Linked DNA regions of Thiocapsa bogorovii. The protein of the gene in region 1 interacts with the protein of each later gene in a pairwise test. Links are inferred from orthologs where the notes say so. Each region holds a gene or a part of one and is shown in the gene's direction. Other genes may lie near its edges.

What was found.
Region 2: the proteins of grxD (region 1) and LT988_RS22515 interact in binary tests that used the Escherichia coli proteins (3 or more experiments, as listed by UniProt). The link is inferred for Thiocapsa bogorovii from one-to-one orthologs.
Region 3: the proteins of grxD (region 1) and LT988_RS19365 interact in binary tests that used the Escherichia coli proteins (3 or more experiments, as listed by UniProt). The link is inferred for Thiocapsa bogorovii from one-to-one orthologs.

Annotation. Positions count from the first base shown.
Region 1 is NZ_CP089309.1:2,261,243-2,267,195, forward strand. The notes cover bases 2,005-4,987. They hold grxD (Grx4 family monothiol glutaredoxin), read left to right. Parts: upstream 2,005-3,325; coding sequence 3,326-3,649; downstream 3,650-4,987. Other genes in these bases: LT988_RS10245 (N-acetylglutaminylglutamine amidotransferase), read left to right, coding at 2,005-3,193; rnt (ribonuclease T), read right to left, coding at 3,705-4,340; LT988_RS10260 (TraB/GumN family protein), read left to right, coding at 4,514-4,987. In the rest of the region: LT988_RS10240 (hydantoinase B/oxoprolinase family protein), read left to right, coding at 1-1,304; more of LT988_RS10245, read left to right, coding at 1,409-2,004; more of LT988_RS10260, read left to right, coding at 4,988-5,422; LT988_RS10265 (MlaA family lipoprotein), read left to right, coding at 5,556-5,953. UniProt on the Escherichia coli protein: Monothiol glutaredoxin involved in the biogenesis of iron-sulfur clusters.
Region 2 is NZ_CP089309.1:5,049,643-5,055,399, forward strand. The notes cover bases 1,262-4,048. They hold LT988_RS22515 (BolA family protein), read left to right. Parts: upstream 1,262-2,427; coding sequence 2,428-2,670; downstream 2,671-4,048. Other genes in these bases: LT988_RS22510 (ATP-binding protein), read left to right, coding at 1,262-2,258; LT988_RS22520 (acetyltransferase), read left to right, coding at 2,781-3,020; LT988_RS22525 (YhdH/YhfP family quinone oxidoreductase), read right to left, coding at 3,212-4,048. Also shown: more of LT988_RS22510, read left to right, coding at 1-1,261; more of LT988_RS22525, read right to left, coding at 4,049-4,225; LT988_RS22530 (fumarate hydratase), read right to left, coding at 4,225-5,748. UniProt on the Escherichia coli protein: Involved in cell resistance against acid stress.
Region 3 is NZ_CP089309.1:4,370,047-4,375,779, reverse strand. What follows is about bases 967-3,729. They hold LT988_RS19365 (BolA family protein), read left to right. Parts: upstream 967-2,067; coding sequence 2,068-2,391; downstream 2,392-3,729. Other genes in these bases: LT988_RS19360 (alanine/glycine:cation symporter family protein), read right to left, coding at 2,658-3,729; LT988_RS19370 (ankyrin repeat domain-containing protein), read left to right, coding at 1,378-1,947; trkA (Trk system potassium transporter TrkA), read left to right, coding at 967-1,202. Also shown: more of trkA, read left to right, coding at 1-966; more of LT988_RS19360, read right to left, coding at 3,730-4,010; LT988_RS19355 (inner membrane-spanning protein YciB), read left to right, coding at 4,384-5,058; LT988_RS19350 (YciI family protein), read left to right, coding at 5,060-5,362; LT988_RS19345 (peptidylprolyl isomerase), read left to right, coding at 5,480-5,733. UniProt on the Escherichia coli protein: Transcriptional regulator that plays an important role in general stress response. Has many effects on cell morphology, cell growth and cell division. Acts by regulating the transcription of many genes, including dacA (PBP-5), dacC (PBP-6), ampC and mreB.

The DNA of each region.
Region 1 (5,953 bases):
TGGTCCTCAACGACCCCTTCCTCGGGGGGACCCATCTGCCTGACGTGACGCTGGTGGCTCCGCTCTTCGCGGAGGGTCGGCTGGTCGCCTTCGTCGCCAATCGCGCACATCACGCCGACATCGGGGCGAGCGTGCCGGGGTCGATGCCGGTCTCGCGCACACTCGACGAGGAGGGTCTGATCATCCCGCCCTGCCGGTTGGTCGCGCAAGGCGAGATCGACCGGTCGCTGCTGACAGGGATCCTCGGTGCGACGCGCAACCCGGACGATGCCGGCGGTGATTTCTTAGCCCAGATCGGAGCCAATCGCGCCGGGTTGGCTCGGCTGGGGGGCCTGATCGACGGCCTTGGTGTCTCGGCCTACGTCTCGGCGATCCGCGCACTCGACGACTACGCGGAGCGCCTCGCGCGCTCGGCGCTCGGCATGATCCCGCCGGGACGCTACGCCTTCGAAGACGTGATGGACGACGACGGCCAGGGGACCGAGGCGATCCCGATCCGGGTGGCCCTCGATGTGACGCCCGAGGGGATCCATGTCGATTTCGCCGGAACCGCAGGGCAAGTCGCGGGCAACATTAATTGCCCGCTCTCGGTCGCCGCGGCCGCCGTCTTCTACGCCTTTCGTTGCTTGATGCCACCGCAGACGCCTGCCTGCGGCGGGACCTTCCGCGCGATCGGCCTGACCGCACCGCTCGGCTGCTTGCTCAACGCGCAGCGCCCTGCAGCGGTGGCCGCGGGCAACGTCGAGACGAGCAGCCGTGTCGTGGATGTCGTGCTGGGCGCGCTCGCCCGAGCAATCCCGGATCGCATCCCGGCGGCCAGCCAAGGCAGCATGAACAACCTTGCGGTCGGCAGCACCGAGGCCGGTGCGGCCTGGGATTACTACGAGACCATCGGTGGCGGCATGGGCGCAGGTGCCAGCGGCGGCGGTTGGTCGGGGGTTCAGACCCACATGACCAACACCCTCAATACGCCGATCGAGGTGCTGGAGGCGCGCTACCCCTTGCGGGTGTCGCGGTATGCCCTGCGATCCGGCTCGGGTGGCCGCGGCGCACGCGCCGGCGGCGACGGACTGGTCCGTGAGCTGACCTTTCTCGCCCCGGCCGAGGTGACGCTTCTCACCGAGCGGCGCCGCGTCGCGCCTTGGGGCATCGCAGGCGGCGGTCCCGCGCGCGCCGGTCGGAATCAGCTCAATGGGAAAGAACTGCCGCCCAAGGTCAGTCTTCGTGTGGCGAGCGGGGATCGCCTCGCTGTGGAGACACCGGGCGGCGGCGGTTGGGGTCACGAGCCGGAGCCGGAAGGATAAGTCGCTGTTGATTTCCTTTGCGTCCGTCGCGCCTTTGCGGTTCAAATCCAGTATCAGAAAACGGGGTCACCGACGAGCGATCCCGACCTCATGGGAGCGGTCCGATGTGCGGTATCTGTGGTGAATTGAGGCTCGACGGCGCCCCGGCCGACCTGGAGACCATCCAGGCCATGATGGGCGAGCTGGTGCGGCGCGGCCCGGACCACGGCGGCAGCTACAGCGACGGGGCACTCGGGTTCGGCCATCGGCGGCTCTCGATCATCGATCTGTCGGTGCGTTCCAATCAGCCGATGGTCGACGCCGAGCTCGGACTCGCCCTGGTCTTCAACGGAACCATCTACAACTATCGGGCGCTGCGTCGCGAGTTGGAAGAGCGCGGCTACCGCTTCTTCTCCGAAGGTGACAGCGAGGTCATCCTCAAGGCCTGGCACGCTTGGGGAACCGACTGCTGCGCGCGCCTGCACGGCATGTTCGCCTTCGCCGTCTGGGACGCGAATCAGCAGGTGCTCTTTCTCGCGCGTGACCGCTTCGGGATCAAGCCGCTCTATTGGTCCGAACAGGGCGGAACGCTGCGTTTCGCCTCCAGTACGCAGGCACTCCTGGCCGGCGGCGGGGTGGATACGGCGATCGACCCGGTCGCACTGCATCATCTCTTCACCCTGCATGCCGTGGTCCCCGCGCCGCGCACCATCCTGCGCGGGGTGCGCAAGCTCACGCCCGGACACTGGCTGCGGTTCGACGCGCGTGGCCGCCGGACCGAAGGCACTTATTGGCGTCTGGATGCGACGCGCCCGGCGGAGCCCCGGAGCGATGCCGACTGGCTGGAGGCGATCCACGTCGCGCTGCGTCAGGCGGTCAAGGTCCGCAGCGAGGTCGCCGATGTGCCGGTCGGCGTCTTGCTTTCGGGTGGGCTGGATTCGAGCCTCCTCGTTGCCTTGCTCGCCGAGGCGGGCGTGTCCGACCTGCGGACCTTCTCGGTCGGCTTCGAAGACACGCCCGAAGAGGCCGGGAGCGAGTTCCAATACTCGGATCTCGTCGTCGAGCGTTACGGCACCCGGCATCATCGCTTCCTGGTCCCGAACGCCCAGGTCCTGCAGCGTCTGCCCGAGGCGATCGACGCCATGACCGAGCCCATGTTCGGCCAGGACGCCGTGGCCTTCTATCTCCTGGCCGAGCAGGTCTCGCGCGAAGTCAAGGTCGTACAGTCCGGACAGGGCGCGGACGAGGTCTTCGGCGGCTATTTCTGGTATCCGCGCATCGCGGCCGAGCGCGAGGGCTCGGCGGTCGAACGCTTCGCCAAACACTACTTCGACCGCGATCACGACGAATACCTGCGCATGGTCACCGACACCTACGCCGGCGAGGACCACACCTCGGCGCTGATCGCCGAGCGCCTGGCCGAGCCCGACGCGGACGAGCTGTTGGATGCGGTCCTGCGTCTGGACGCAACGACCCTGATCGTCGACGACCCGGTCAAACGAGTCGACAACATGACGATGGCCTGGGGTCTGGAGGCACGGGTGCCCTTTCTGGATCATCACCTCGTCGAGCTCGCCGCACGCTGCCCGCCCGAGCTCAAGCTTCGCGAGGGCGGAAAATATCCACTCAAGGCGATGGCGCGCGGCCTCCTCCCGGATGCCGTCATCGACCGTCCCAAGGGCTATTTCCCGATGCCGGCGCTCAAATACGTCCGCGGCCCCTTTCTGGAACTGATGCGCGACGTCCTCGCATCACGGGTCAGCCGAGAGCGCGGTCTCTACCGGAAAACCTATCTGGACCAGCTACTCGCTGCACCGGACATGCACCACACCCGCATCCAGGGCAACAAACTCTGGCACCTCGCCTTACTGGAGCTTTGGCTGCAGCGCAACGTCGATCCACTCGGGTGAGCGCGCGGCCACCCGGGGAAACGCAAGCGCCCAAGCGGGATGGATCACCACTCCCCTTTCGGGGTAGCTTGAAAAGCCCCTCACCGTCCCGACCCTTGTCAGATGGGTCCCCACACGAGATAGAGGTCAGCGATGGATGTTTTGGAGCGAATCGGCGAACAGGTGAAGACGAATCCGGTCGTCATCTACATGAAAGGCACGCCGCAATTTCCCCAGTGCGGTTTTTCGATGAGGGCGTCAGCCGCTTTGCAGGAGTGCGGTGTTCCCTTTGCCTACGTAAACGTGCTGCAGGACCCGGAAATCTTCGAGAATCTTCCGCGTTATGCAGATTGGCCGACCTTCCCCCAGGTCTATATCGACGGAGAACTGGTCGGCGGATGCGATATCACGCTGGAGCTTCACGCCAGTGGCCAGCTCAAGAGCATGATGGAAGAGGCGGCCTCCAAGCACGCCTGAGCCGTCACATGCGGGGATCGGCCAAGCCGCGCCACCCGATTGCACGCGCCCGGCTTCAGGTCGGCTCCTTGTCCTCCCAAACCCGCACCGGGTCGAGCTCACGCCACCGATTCACCACGGCGCAAAAAAGACGCGCGGTCTGCTCGGCGTCGTAGATCGCCGAGTGGGCCTCGCTGCTCTGCCAACCGAGACCCGCCTCCTTTGCCGCACGCGCCAGCACGGTTTGACCAAACATCAGGCCGGCCAAGGTCACCGTGTCGAAGACACTGAAGGCGTGGAACGGGTTACGCTTGAATCCGGTCCGCTCGACGGCGGCTTTGACGAACCCGAGGTCGAAATGGGCGTTGTGCCCGACCAAGATCGCCCGATTGCACCCGGTGGATTTGACTGCTTTGCGGATCGGCGTGAGGATGCGGGTCAAGGCGTCCCATTCCGAAATCGCGTCCCGGAAGGGGTGGTCGGGATCGATCCGATTGAAGGCCAGCGCGCTCGGATCGATCTCCGAGCCGACGAAGGGCAGCACGTGACAGGCGATGGGCGCGGCCGGCTCGAGTCGCCCGTCGGGCAGCATTCGGATAATAATAGCGGCGATCTCCAGCAGGGCATGCCGCTGAGCGTCGAAGCCGGCTGTTTCGACATCGACCACCACCGGCAGAAAGCCCCGAAAGCGCGCGGCGATCCCTTCTCTCATTCTGGGTTCTTGATTCATGGCGACAGCATAAGTGGCGCGCGGATGATTGCCAAACACAGTGATTGTGCCGGCGCGTCGCCTCGGTCGGGCTTGTTTGTTTGCCGCGGCCGCAGCGGGTCCTCCGCGGCGTTCGAGGCCGGTCATGCAGCCAGACGCACGCGACGGCGCGTGCAATGATCGCCCGACTCCTTCTCGCCGCATGGCTAGCGGCCGGCAGCACATGCGCTTGGGCCGATCAGCCGACGAACGCGGACGACACCGCCGAGTCTGCCGGACACGCCGCGACCCGTGGAATCCTCTTCGAGATCCACTCCCCATCAGGCGCCCCACCGAGCTTTCTCTTCGGTACGATCCATAGCGAGGACGTGCGGGTCGTGGAGCTTCCGGCGCCCGTGCGCGAGGCCTTCGATAGGAGCCCGAGTGTCGCCCTCGAGGTGGTCCCGGATGCCTCCGCCATCATCCGAGCGATGGTCACCATGGCTTACACCGACGGACGACTTCTGCGCGACGTTCTCCCCGCGGACCTCTACCAGGAGACCGCCGCAGCGCTTGGCGGCATCGGGATGCCGGAGGAGGCCTTCAAGGACCTCAAGCCCTGGGCTGTCGCGACACTGCTGAGCAGCCCGCCCTCCGAGACAGGCGAGTTTCTGGATATGCTGCTGTTTCGTCGGGCGGTCGCAGACGGCAAACGGGTCGAGGGCCTCGAAACCATGACCGAGCAGCTCACCGTCTTCGATGCCCTCCCCGAGTCCGATCAGATCACGCTGCTGAGAGAGACGCTCGCGTCGCGAGACCAACTGCCGCGCATCTTCGAGGCACTGACCGCAGCCTACCTGAAACGCGATATCGACGAATTGCAGCGCCTGAGCGAACAGCACCTCGCGGACAGCGACCCTCGTCTCGCGGCACTCTTCCAGAGAGTGGTCATCGATTCGCGCAACCTCCGTATGGTCGAGCGCATGGCGCCCCTCCTCGACGAGGGCGGCTGGTTCATCGCGATCGGCGCCCTGCATCTCCCCGGCGATCAGGGGGTCGTCGCCCTGCTGCGACAGCGTAACCATCGCGTCACGGTCGCGTTCTGAAACGCCCATCGGGAACCGGCACACACTCGCTTGCGGCCGATGGAACGGGGCATACCGGTGCAAAGGACGTGGATCGAGCGAGGTACCGGCTGTGATAGCATTTGCCGAACATGTCGCGAGAGATCTGCAACGCATGAAGGACCGTGATTCGAGCGCCTATCGACAACTGACTGGGCTGGGTGTCTTGATCATCCTGCTGATCTGCACGGGCTGCACATCCTCGCCGAGCCGGATCTCGGAGCCACGCGACCCGCTCGAGCCGTTCAATCGGGCCGTCTTCCGTTTCAATACGGATTTCGACAACGCGTTCTTGAAGCCGATCGCCAAAGGCTATCAGGCCGTCACGCCGGATCCGGTCGAACGTGGCGTGACCAACTTCTTCGGCAACCTTTCCGACGTTACCTCGTTCGTCAACAATGTTCTCCAATTCAAGATGTCGCGTGCAGGCAGCGACGTCGGACGTCTCTTCATCAACTCCACGGTTGGCGTGCTGGGTTTCGTGGACGTCGCGACCAACGTGGGTTTACCGAG
Region 2 (5,757 bases), 2.8 Mb from region 1 along the record:
CCGATCTGCAGATCGCACTCGATGCCGCGCGCCGGGCGGGAGACCTGGATCAGACGCTTGTCGAGGAGCGGGTGGCGTTGGCGGCGCAACTGAAGGCTTGCGAGCAGGGGCTCTCTGCACTCGGTCTCTGGTCGGGCGGGTTGGCCGATCTGCTTGCCGCACCGCTGCCCGACGAGGAGAGTCTGCGGCGCTTCGCGGACGAGACCCGCGCTCTGAACGAACAACGGCAGGCACTGGAGTCGAAGCGTTCGGAGGTGGTCGGCGAGCGACTGCGGTGCGAAGAGGCCCTGCGGGTGCTCGAGCTGAGCGGCTCGGTTCCCTCCGAGGAGGAGCTGACGCTCTCGCGTGCGCATCGCGATCGGGGCTGGCTGCTCGTGAAGCGGGCATGGCTGGCGGGCGCGGATGTCGCCGCCGAGGCTCGGCTCTACGACGCCGCAGCACCTCTTCCGGATGCCTTCGAAGGGGCTTTGACGGGGGCCGACGAGGTTGCCGATCGTCTGCGCCGCGAGGCAGGGCGCGTCCATGACCGTGCAACGACACAGGCACGACTGGAGGTCGTGCAGCATGAGCTGGAGGAGACCGAACGTGCGCTGGCCGAGCTGGCATCGTGCGTCGCCCGCTCCGAGACGGCATGGCATGGGCTTTGGTCCGCCTGCGGCCTGATCCCGCTACCACCGTCCGAGATGCTGCCCTGGCTCGTTCGCGCCGCGCGGCTTCGCGAGCTGATCCGCCGGGCCGACGAGATTCGCGAACGGATCGAAGCCCGCGAGGCGGTCCGGGCTTCGCACCGCGCGGCGCTCCTGAGCGCACTCGGCTCGGGGGACCGGACCGTCGAGCTCGGATCCACGGCGCTCGCCAAGCCCGAGCTCGGCGGCCTCATCGGGTTGGCAGAGGACCGGCAGCGCGCCGCGGAGGACGGCGCGCGTGCGCGTCTCGCGCTGGAGCGCGAGATCGCGGAGCTCCAAGAGCGCGCCCGAGGGTTGAGTCGCGAGCTGTCCGAGGCCGAGGCCGATTACGCAGGGTGGCAGAAGGACTGGACGGCGCTTATGGCCGAGCTCGGACTCGCGCCGGATGCCGGTCCCGGCGAGGTCTCGGACGATCTTCAGGCCATCGCGGATGCGGTGGCGAAGGTTGAGGCCGGCGCGGTTTTGAGACGGCGTATCGAGGGGATCGATCGGGATGCCGCGGCCTTCCTCGAGCAGACCCGCGAATGCCTCGGTCGGCTCGCGGTCGACCTGCTGGACCGGCCGGTCGAGGACGCGATCTTGACGCTCCACGCGCGGCTCGACGAGCAACGTGCCATCAAGACGCGACTCGACGAGCTGCGTGCCCAGGCGAGTCGCACCGAGGATGAGATTCGCGAGTCGGAGACGGCGATCGCGGCGGCCGATCGCGTCCTCGCCGAGCTCTGTCGTCAAGCCGGGTGCGAATCGCCCGACCAATTACCGCTGATCGAGGCGCGTGTCCGTGAGCGGCGGCGACTCACCGACGAGCTGGAAGATGTCGAACGTGCACTCATGCGCGCCGGTGACGGCCTCGGAATCGACGCGCTCGCACAAGAGGCGGCCGCCGTCGACCAAGATCGGGTGGTCATGCGGCTGACCGAGATCGACGCGCGCCTCGAGCAGGAGCTGCGTCCGGCGCACCGAGCGCTGATCGAAGAGAAGGCCGACGCGGATCGTGCACTCAAGGCGATGGGCGGGGAGGGCACCGCCGCCGCGCTCGCCGAGGGATCCCAACAACTCCTCGCCGGCATCCGCACCCATGCCGAGCAGTATGTCCGGCTCAAGCTTGCGGCGCGTATCCTGCGTGACGAGATCGAACGTTTCCGCCGCCAAAACAGCGACCCCATCCTCGGGCGCACCAGCCACTATTTCGCGCGCCTCACCTGCGGCGCCTTCAGTGCGGTCGAAACCGATTTCGACGAAGCCGACCAGCCCGTTTTGGTCGGTCTGCGCAACAGCGGTGAGCGACTGCGCGTTGAGGCGATGAGCACGGGGACCCGCGATCAACTCTATCTGGCGCTGCGCCTGGCCAATCTTGAGCAGTATCTCCAAGCGGCCGAGCCGATGCCGTTCGTCGTCGACGACATCCTCATTCAGTTCGACGACGAGCGCGCGCTCGCCACGCTCGCGACCCTGGCGGACTTCTCGGCCAAGACCCAGGTGATCCTCTTCACGCACCACGGCCGCGACACCGAGCAGGCTCGGCAGCTCGATCCGGGCCGAGAGCGGATTTGGGTCCACCGGTTGGGGTAGTGTAGGCAAGCCCGTGTGCCAGCCCGGCGGAGCGTCATCCATGCCACTTGGCCGGCTCTTCGAACTTGCTCGTGACAGTCGAAGCACTATCTAATGAGCTTGGCGGCGAGCGCGCGAACCCGTCTGCTCGCCGGTTCGTCAATAGGAACGAGGCTATCAGGAGTTACCGTTGGAAATCGAAGCAGTCGCACAACTCATTCGGCAGGGCATCCCGGGCGCCGAGGTCCAGGTCTCCGGCGACGGGAGTCATTTCGACGCCGTTGTCGTCAGCGAGGTCTTCGAGGGCCTCACGCCGATCAAAAAGCAGCGCTTGGTGATGGACACCGTCAAGCCGCAGATCGCAAGCGGGGAACTGCACGCGCTGTCGATCAAAACCTTGACGCCGGCGCAAGCCGCCGAGCAAGTCGGCTGAGGACAACACGGACTTGCCGCCTCGGCACGGCATGCCCGGACCTTGCCAAGGGTCGCCCCGGTGTCATACTTGTAGGTGAAGGATCAATCCCTTGCGCAGGAGGTCAAGCCATGTTTCTCAAACATCGCACTACCGGCAAGATGATCGAGGTCTTGAGTCAGCGGGATCTGTTCAATCCGATGCACGCCAAGGTCGTCGGGCGCTATCACTATGGTGAGGAGGCCCAAGAGCCGGAGACGTTCGACAAGACCGAGTTGTTGTTTATCTCGGACGAGGCATTGCCGCGCTGCTGGACCGACAGCCATTATCGCGACGACGAGATCCACCACTACTACAAGAAGGCATCCTGATCGGTGGCAGGCCGGCCCGAGTTGCAAGCTCGGGCCGTTTTCTTTGCGCCATTCGCGCATTTGCGATGCCGGTTCCCGAATCCAGTCCGGCCGGGCCGGGCTAACGATCAAGGCCGTCGGTTGATTGTGGCGCGCACTGGGGTTGGCTCGGGGAGGATGGGTTTCGCTTCGCTCGACCCATCTTCCGGCCCTTAGCCGCCGTTCGTGTCGGACGCCGGTGCGATCTCCACCAATATCCGCCCGTGCGTCTTCCCCGCGAGTATCTCTTCGAAGACCCTTGGCAGGCCATCCAGATCGACGGTCTCTCCGAGTAGCAGGTCCAAGTCGGCCGGGCGCCAGTCGCTCGCCAGGTGGCCCCACAGCTCCGCGCGCAGCCCCTGTGGGACATCGACCGAGTTGCAGCCGAGCAGGCTCACCCCGCGCAGGATAAAGGGCATCACGGTGGTCTCGAGCTGGTGGCCGCCGGCGAGCCCGATGCTGGCGATGTTCCCGTTCGGGACCATGGTGCGCGTGATCTGCGCGAGTGTCTCGCCGCCGACATTGTCGATCGCGCCGCCCCAGACGGCTTTTTCCAAGGGCCGCTTCGCCTCGGCCAGAGCATCGCGCCCGATGATGCGCGCGGCGCCGATGGCCTTCAGCCAGTCTGCGAGCGCCGGTTTCCCCGAGAGCGCGACCGCCTCGTAGCCGAGCCGCGAGAGGATCGCGATCGCGATTGAACCGACCCCGCCGCTCGCGCCCGTCACGAGGATCGGACCCATATCGGGTTTCTGACCGTTGACCTGCATCCGGTGCACGGCGAGCGCCGCGGTGAATCCGGCGGTGCCCAGGATCATGGTCGCGCGCGGGTCCAACCCGACCGGAATCGGTGTCAGCCAGGTCGCCGGGACGCGGAGATACTCTGCATAGCCGCCGTCGTGGTCGAAGCTCAGGCCCCAGCCTGTGGCGACGACCGCATCACCTGCCCGGTAAGCGGGATCATTGGATTGCTCCACGATGCCGGCCGCGTCGACCCCGCCGACCAGCGGGAAGGTACGCAGGATCTTCCCGCGCCCCGTGCCGGCGAGTGCATCCTTGTAATTGACGCTTGAATGGATGACACGAACCAAGACCTCGCCCGTCTCGGGGGCCTGCTTCGGGAGCGCCTCGAAGCCGGCGCGGTGGCCCTCTGCGTCCTGATGAATCCGGAATGCCCGATAGTTTTCCACTAGATCACCTCCACCGGGATCAGCCCGATTTTGTTGCGCCATTTGGCAGGTCCGGTACGGTGGACGGACTCACCGCGGCTGTCGACGGCGACGGTCACCGGCATGTCTTCCACCTCGAATTCGCGAATCGCTTCCATTCCAAGATCCTCGAAGGCGATCAGTCGAGACGACTTGATCGCCTTGGCCACCAAGAAGGCCGCACCGCCGACGGCCATCAGATAGACCGCGCCGTGCTTCTTGATGGCGTCGATCGCCGCGGGACCGCGCTCGGCCTTGCCGATCATCCCGATCAGGCCCGTACGCTCGAGCAGCTGATCGGTGAACGGGTCCATCCGTGTGGCCGTCGTGGGCCCGGCCGGGCCCACGACCTCGTCGCGCACCGGGTCGACGGGGCCGACGTAATAGATGAATCGGTTGGTGAGGTCGACGCCTTCGGGTAGTTGCTCGCCCCGATCAAGGAGATCGGCGATGCGTTTGTGTGCAGCATCTCGGCCGGTGAGCAGCTTGCCCGAGAGCAGGAGGCGCTCGCCGGGTTGCCAGGTCGCGATCTCCTCGCGGGTCAAGCCGTCGAGCTGGACGCGACGTGCCCCGGCGGCCGCGTCCCAGGTGATCGGAGGCCAATCCTCCAGGCTCGGCGGGACGAGCGCAACCGGGCCGGAGCCGTCGAGTGTGAATTCCAGATGTCGTGTTGCCGCGCAATTGGGGATCATGGCGACCGGGAGCGAGGCGGCGTGGGTCGGGTAGGTCAGGATCTTCACATCCAATACCGTGGTGAGCCCCCCGAGACCCTGCGCGCCGATGCCGAGCGCGTTGACCTTCTCATGCAGCTCCAGGCGCAGTGCTTCGATGGGATCCGCAGGTCCGCGCGCCTTGATCTCGTGGACGTCGATGTGCTCCATCAGGGATTCCTTCGCGAGCAGCATCGCCTTTTCGGCAGAGCCCCCGATCCCGATGCCGAGCATGCCGGGGGGGCACCAACCGGCACCCATGGTCGGAACCGTCTTGAGCACCCAATCGACCAGGTTCTCGCTCGGGTTCAAGACCGCGAACTTCGCCTTGTTCTCGGAGCCGCCGCCTTTGGCCGCCAGACGCACCTCGACCCGATCGCCGGGGACCAACTCCACGTGCACGACCGCCGGTGTATTGTCCCCGGTGTTCTTGCGCGCCCCGATGGGGGGCGAGACCATGGAGGCGCGCAGCACATTGTCGGGATGGCTGTAAGCACGGCGCACCCCTGCATCGACCATCTCCTGAATCCCTACGGACGCATCCCAGCGGACCTCCATACCGATCTTCAGAAAGACCACCACCATGCCGGTGTCCTGACAGATCGGGCGGTGACCCTCTGCACACATCCGGGAATTGACGAGGATCTGAGCCATCGCATCCTTTGCTGCGGGCGATTCCTCGATCTCGTAAGCCGCAGTCAGGGCTTGGATATAGTCGCGCGGGTGATAGTAGGAGATGAATTGGAGCGCGTCGGCGATGCTTTGGACGAAGTCGATCTCGCGGATGATGGTCATGGGTCTGCG
Region 3 (5,733 bases), 2.1 Mb from region 1 along the record:
TGCGTCGCGCGGGTGCGGAAGATGCCGACATGATCATCGCGGTCACCAACAGCGACGAGACCAATATGGTGGCCTGCCAGGTCGCCTACACGCTCTTTCACACCCCGACCAAGATCGCGCGGGTGCGGGCGCAGAGCTTTCTCGATCAACCCAAGCTGTTCGGGACCGATGCCCTGCCGATCGACTTTCCGATCAGTCCGGAGGCATTGGTCACCGAGTACATCCTGCGTCTGGTCGAAAACCCCGGGACCTTGCAGGTGCTCGACTTCGCGGGGGGACGCATCCGACTGGTCGCGGTCAAGGCCTACTACGGCGGACCCCTGGTCGGGCACGAGCTGCGCACCCTGCACGAGCACATGCCCAAGGTCGACGCGCGTGTCGGTGCCATCTACCGTCATGATCGGGCCATCGAGCCCCAAGGCGATACGGTCATCGAGGCCGACGACGAGATCTTCTTCGTCGCCGCCCCCGTGCACATCCGCTCGGTCATGAGCGAGCTGCGGCGTCTCGACCGTCCCTACAAGCGTCTGATCATCGCCGGCGGCGGCAATATCGGTACGCGGCTCGCGGGAGCGCTGGAGGTCAACTATCGGGTCAAGGTCATCGAGCGCGATCTGAAACGCTGCAAGCGTATTGCCGAGAATCTCGAGAAGACGATCGTGCTGCACGGCGACGCGGCGGATCGTGATCTGCTCCTGGAAGAGAATATCGAGAACACCGACGTCTTTTGCGCCGTCACCGACGACGACGAGGCGAATATCCTCTCGGCGATGCTCGCGAAGCGGCTCGGCGCACGCAAGGTCATGGCCCTGATCAACCGCCCGTCCTACGTCGAGCTGGTGCAATCCGGGGCCATCGACATCGCCATCTCGCCGCAGCAGGCGACCATCGGAAGCCTGTTGAAGCACATCCGGCGCGGCGACGTCGTCGTCGTGCATTCTCTGCGACGCGGCGCGGCGGAGGCCATCGAGGCCATCGCCCACGGCGACGAGACCTCGAGCAAGGTGATCGGACGCAGCATCGAGAACATCAGGCTCCCGCGGGGCACCAGTATCGGTGCGATCGTTCGCGGCGACGAGGTCCTGATGGCGCACCACGACACCGTGATCGCACCGGAAGACCACGTCATCCTCTTCCTTCAGGACAAGGCGCGGATCCCGGAGGTCGAGCGACTGTTCCAGGTGGGGGTCACGTTTCTCTAAGGAAATGACGATGGGTACACACATCCGTCTGCCGCGTCATCCCCTCACGACCGCCGCATGACCGACGCGCGCCGGTGGCGGCTCGATCCGTGCCGGCGACAGGATCTCCCACGACTCGCCTCGGGTTGCCGATTCGCATTGGCCGCCCGGTTCCGGGTCCGGAGAATAGGCGGTCATGAACATCCTCATCCGTATTCTTGCACTCGCGGCGATCGCGATCCTCGTCGCCTTTGCCGCCTTTCACCCATCGGACTCGACCCCGGAAGCAGAGGGTTCGGAACTGCTCGACCTTGCCGAGCAAGGCGATCTCTCCGCCTTGAACGCCCTCTTGAAGCCATCTACGACGGTCGATGTTCGCGACAGCTGCGACTGGACGCCGCTCATGAAGGCCGCACTTTACGGGCACCTCGATGTCGTCGAGCGGCTCCTCGAGGCCGGTGCCGAGATCGACGCCCGGGACAAGGGCGGTTACACGGCCATGATGCTCGCGGCCTCGAACGATCACGCATCGATCGTGGATTTACTGTTGCGCAACGGCGCCATGATCGATCATCAAGAGCAGACCGAAGGCTGGACGGCCTTGATCTGGACCGCCGGAAAAGGCCACGACGAGACGGTCGAGGTCCTACTGCGCCATGGCGCCGATCGTACCCTCAAGGACTTCGCGGGGCGCTCGGCGGCGGACCACGCACGCGAGGCCGGTCACCTGGCCCTCGTCGAGCGTCTTTCGGGACAACAAGGCTAGACTCCTGAACGCGGTCGGGTCGCCTGCGGACACATCACCGGCCTCGATGCTTGTGTCGGTGAGGAAGGGGCCATAGTTGACGAGGACGCGCCCGAACGGGCGATCCGAGCCGGAGCCCAGATGAACCGAAAAACCCGCATCGAGGACACCCTGAAGACCACCTTCGACCCCATGCATCTCGAGGTCGTCGACGAAAGCCACATGCATTCGGTGCCTGCCGGCGCCGAATCCCACTTCAAGATCCTGGTGGTCAGCGAGGCCTTCGCCGACAAGAGCCTGGTCGCGCGGCATCGTCTCCTCAATCGCGCCCTGAGCAGCGAGCTCGAAGGCGGACTCCACGCCATCGCTCTACACACCTGGACCCCGGAGGAGTGGTTCGCCAAAGGCGGCGTTGCCCCCGAATCGCCGCCCTGCCAGGGCGGCTCGAAGGCGACGCCGCACTAGTACCTCGTTCCACCTTATTTTGCATGCTCAGAGCCCCCCCAAAGGCGTCAGGGCAAGGCACAGTCCGCGGGGAATAGTGGGTGCTATTTCCAAGGGCTGTAACGCTGCCCTGGCGCCTTTGGGGGGGCTCCCGAAGGGCGAGGCGAGAAGCGTTCAGCGCCGTTGTTGCGCGAGCTTGAAAGAGGGTCACTCTTCCTTCACTCGCGCGCCTAGCCGCTGAACGCTTCTCGCCTCGCTGAGCACGCAAAATAAGGTGGAACGAGGTACTAGACCCGGCGGTTGATCGGATCTGCGAAGTATTCTCGCGTCATCCGAAAGACGATCGGGCTGAGCAAGAGCAGTGCGACCAGATTGGGAATCGCCATCAGGGCATTGAGCGTATCGGCGACCAGCCAGATGAAATCAAGCTCGAGCATCGCCCCGACCGGAATGACCGCGACCCAGACCAGCCGAAAGGGAACGATGGCGTGGATCCCCAACAGGTATTCCACACAGCGTTCGCCGTAGACGCTCCACCCCAGGATGGTCGTAAAGGCAAAGAGCGCCAGCCCGAGGGTCACGATGTAACCGCCCACCGACGGCAGGCCGGCACTGAAGGCCGCCGAGGATAGGCCCGCGCCCGTCTCTCCGCTCGTCCAGACCCCCGTGACCATAATCACCAAGCCAGTGATGGTGCAGATGATAATGGTGTCGATGAAGGTGCCGAGCATGGCGACCGTGCCCTGCTGGATGGGATCGTGGCTCTGCGCGGCCGCATGCGCGATGGGGGCGCTACCTAGACCGGCCTCGTTGGAGAAGATGCCGCGGGCCACGCCCATCTGGATGCCCAGCATCAGCGTTGCGCCCGCAAATCCGCCCGCAGCGGCCGTCGGCGAGAAGGCGTGCAACACGATCTGATAGATGGCTTGCGGAATCTGGTCGACGTTGAAGGCCAAGACCACCAAACCACCGACGACATAGGCGATCGCCATGAAGGGAACCAGCTTGCCGGCGACCTGGGCGATCCAACGAATGCCGCCGATCAGGACCAAACCGACCAGCACGGCCATCGCGATCCCCGACCAGAGCTCCGGGATCGCGAAGGTGCCGTTGAGGGCGTGCGACACCGAATTGGCCTGGACCATGTTGCCGATCCCGAATCCGGCGAGCCCCCCGAAGATCGCGAAGGCGGTGCCAAGCCAGAGCCATCGACGACCCAGTCCGTTCTTGATGTAGTACATCGGGCCACCGACGTAGTTGCCCTTTTCATCCACCTCGCGGTATTTCACCGCCAGGACGCCCTCGGCATACTTGGTGGCCATGCCGACGAGCGCCGTGCACCACATCCAGAACAGGGCACCGGGTCCACCGATCGCAATCGCCGTGGCGACACCGGCGATGTTCCCCGTCCCGATCGTCGCTGCAAGCGAGGTCATCAAGGCGTTGAAGGGCGTGATGTTGCCTTCGCCTTGAGCATGCCGCCCGGCCCACAGCATCTTGAATCCGTACCCCAACTTGAGGATCGGCATCAAGCGTAGGCCGAGCATCAGGAAGAACCCGGTTCCCAAGATGAGAACCAGCATGGGAGGGCCCCAGACAAGCCCGTTGATCGTGCCGACCCAATCCGCGATCACCTCCACGTGAAGCCTCCTCTAAAGACAGTTGCGCGCCCGCCGGGGCCGCCGGACAGTCGGCGGCGTGAGCGGGAGTCGATTCCGGAAACCGGATGCAACTATACACGTCAACCGGATGGATTCGCTCGAGAATGACGCCGGATCCGGCCGGGATGGGGCAGTCGAACGCGATCCGACAGTTGAAGGGCTTTGCCCTGCCCGCCCGATCGCCGTATCCTTAGCCGGTTAACGAGCTTGATTGCCCTGCACACGCCGATCGCCTCGGGTTTCATGGTACCCACCGAGAACCGCGCGCCTGAACGGCGACGAGCCGGCTCGGAAGACGGCGCAAGCATGACCCCCACAGTGTTGAACACGCCGAATCGGCGACCCGAGCCTCATGAAACTTCTTGTCGACTTCTTTCCTATCCTTCTCTTTTTTGTCGCCTACAAGCTTGAGGGCATCTATGTCGCGACCGGGGTCGCGATCGCCGCCTCGGCGGTTTTGGTGGGATGGTCTTGGGTGCGTCGACGGCGTGTCGAGACCATGCCGCTGGTGACACTCGGACTGCTCGTCCTGTTCGGCGGACTGACGCTCGCCCTGCGGGATCCGATCTTCGTCATGTGGAAACCGACAATCGTGAATTGGCTGTTCGCGGCTGTCTTTCTCGGCAGCCAGCTCATCGGAAAACGGCCCTTGATCGAGCGGATGATGGGCAACGCCATCGAGATCCCCGCGGCCGTTTGGCTGCGCCTAAACATAATGTGGATCACCTTCTTCATCGTGACCGGGCTCGTCAATCTCTTCGTCGTCTATGTCGGCAGCGGATTTTTCGGCGCCCGGGAGGCCTTGATCCTCGCCTCGGGCCTTCCGGATGTGGACCTTTCCGACTGTGCCGAGCGCTTCGGCGGCAACCTTCTCTCGCTCTGCAACGATGCCCAGGCACGCGAAGACGTTTGGGTCAATTTCAAGCTCTTCGGTATGATGGGGATGACAATCGTGTTCGTGATCGCTCAGGCCGTTTATCTCTCCCGACACATGAAGGACCAACCCTCGACCCTGGAGGCCGACTGACGTGCTTTACGCCATCATCGCCGTCGACAACCCGGACAGTCTCGGGGCACGTCTCGGCGCAAGACCGGCCCACCTCGCGCGCCTGGAGGCGCTGCAGAACGAAGGCCGCCTGATTCTCGCAGGGCCTCACCCCGCGATCGATAGCCCGGACCCCGGCACCGCCGGCTTTTCCGGATCCTTGATCGTGGCGGAATTCCCGAATCTGTCCGCGGCCGAGCAATGGGCGGAGGCGGATCCCTATCGGGACGCCGGTGTCTACCGAGAGGTGCAGGTCAAGCCCTTTAAACGGGTTTTTCCGGCCTGAGAACCGAGCACATCCACCGGTCGCAAAACACGGACGACACCCGGGTGGACCGCCCCACCCCCTTGCACATCCCGGCATCCCGGATCCCACTGAATCTGACACACGGAAATCATCACCATGAAGACAAGTCGCTTTACTCTCGTTCTCTGCGCCTTGATGGCCGCCGGGGCAGTCCTCGCCGAGGACGCCAAAGAGCCGGAGACCGGTGAGGACGTCATCATCGCAACGGTGAACGGCACCCCGTATGACCTGGATCTGTTTCGACTCTTTTTCCTCGAGCGTCTGCAACAGAATCAGGGAGAGAATTCCCCGGCGCTGCAAGAGCAGGCCTTCAACGAGTTCATGAGCCTGGTCGTTGCCTCGCAGGAAGC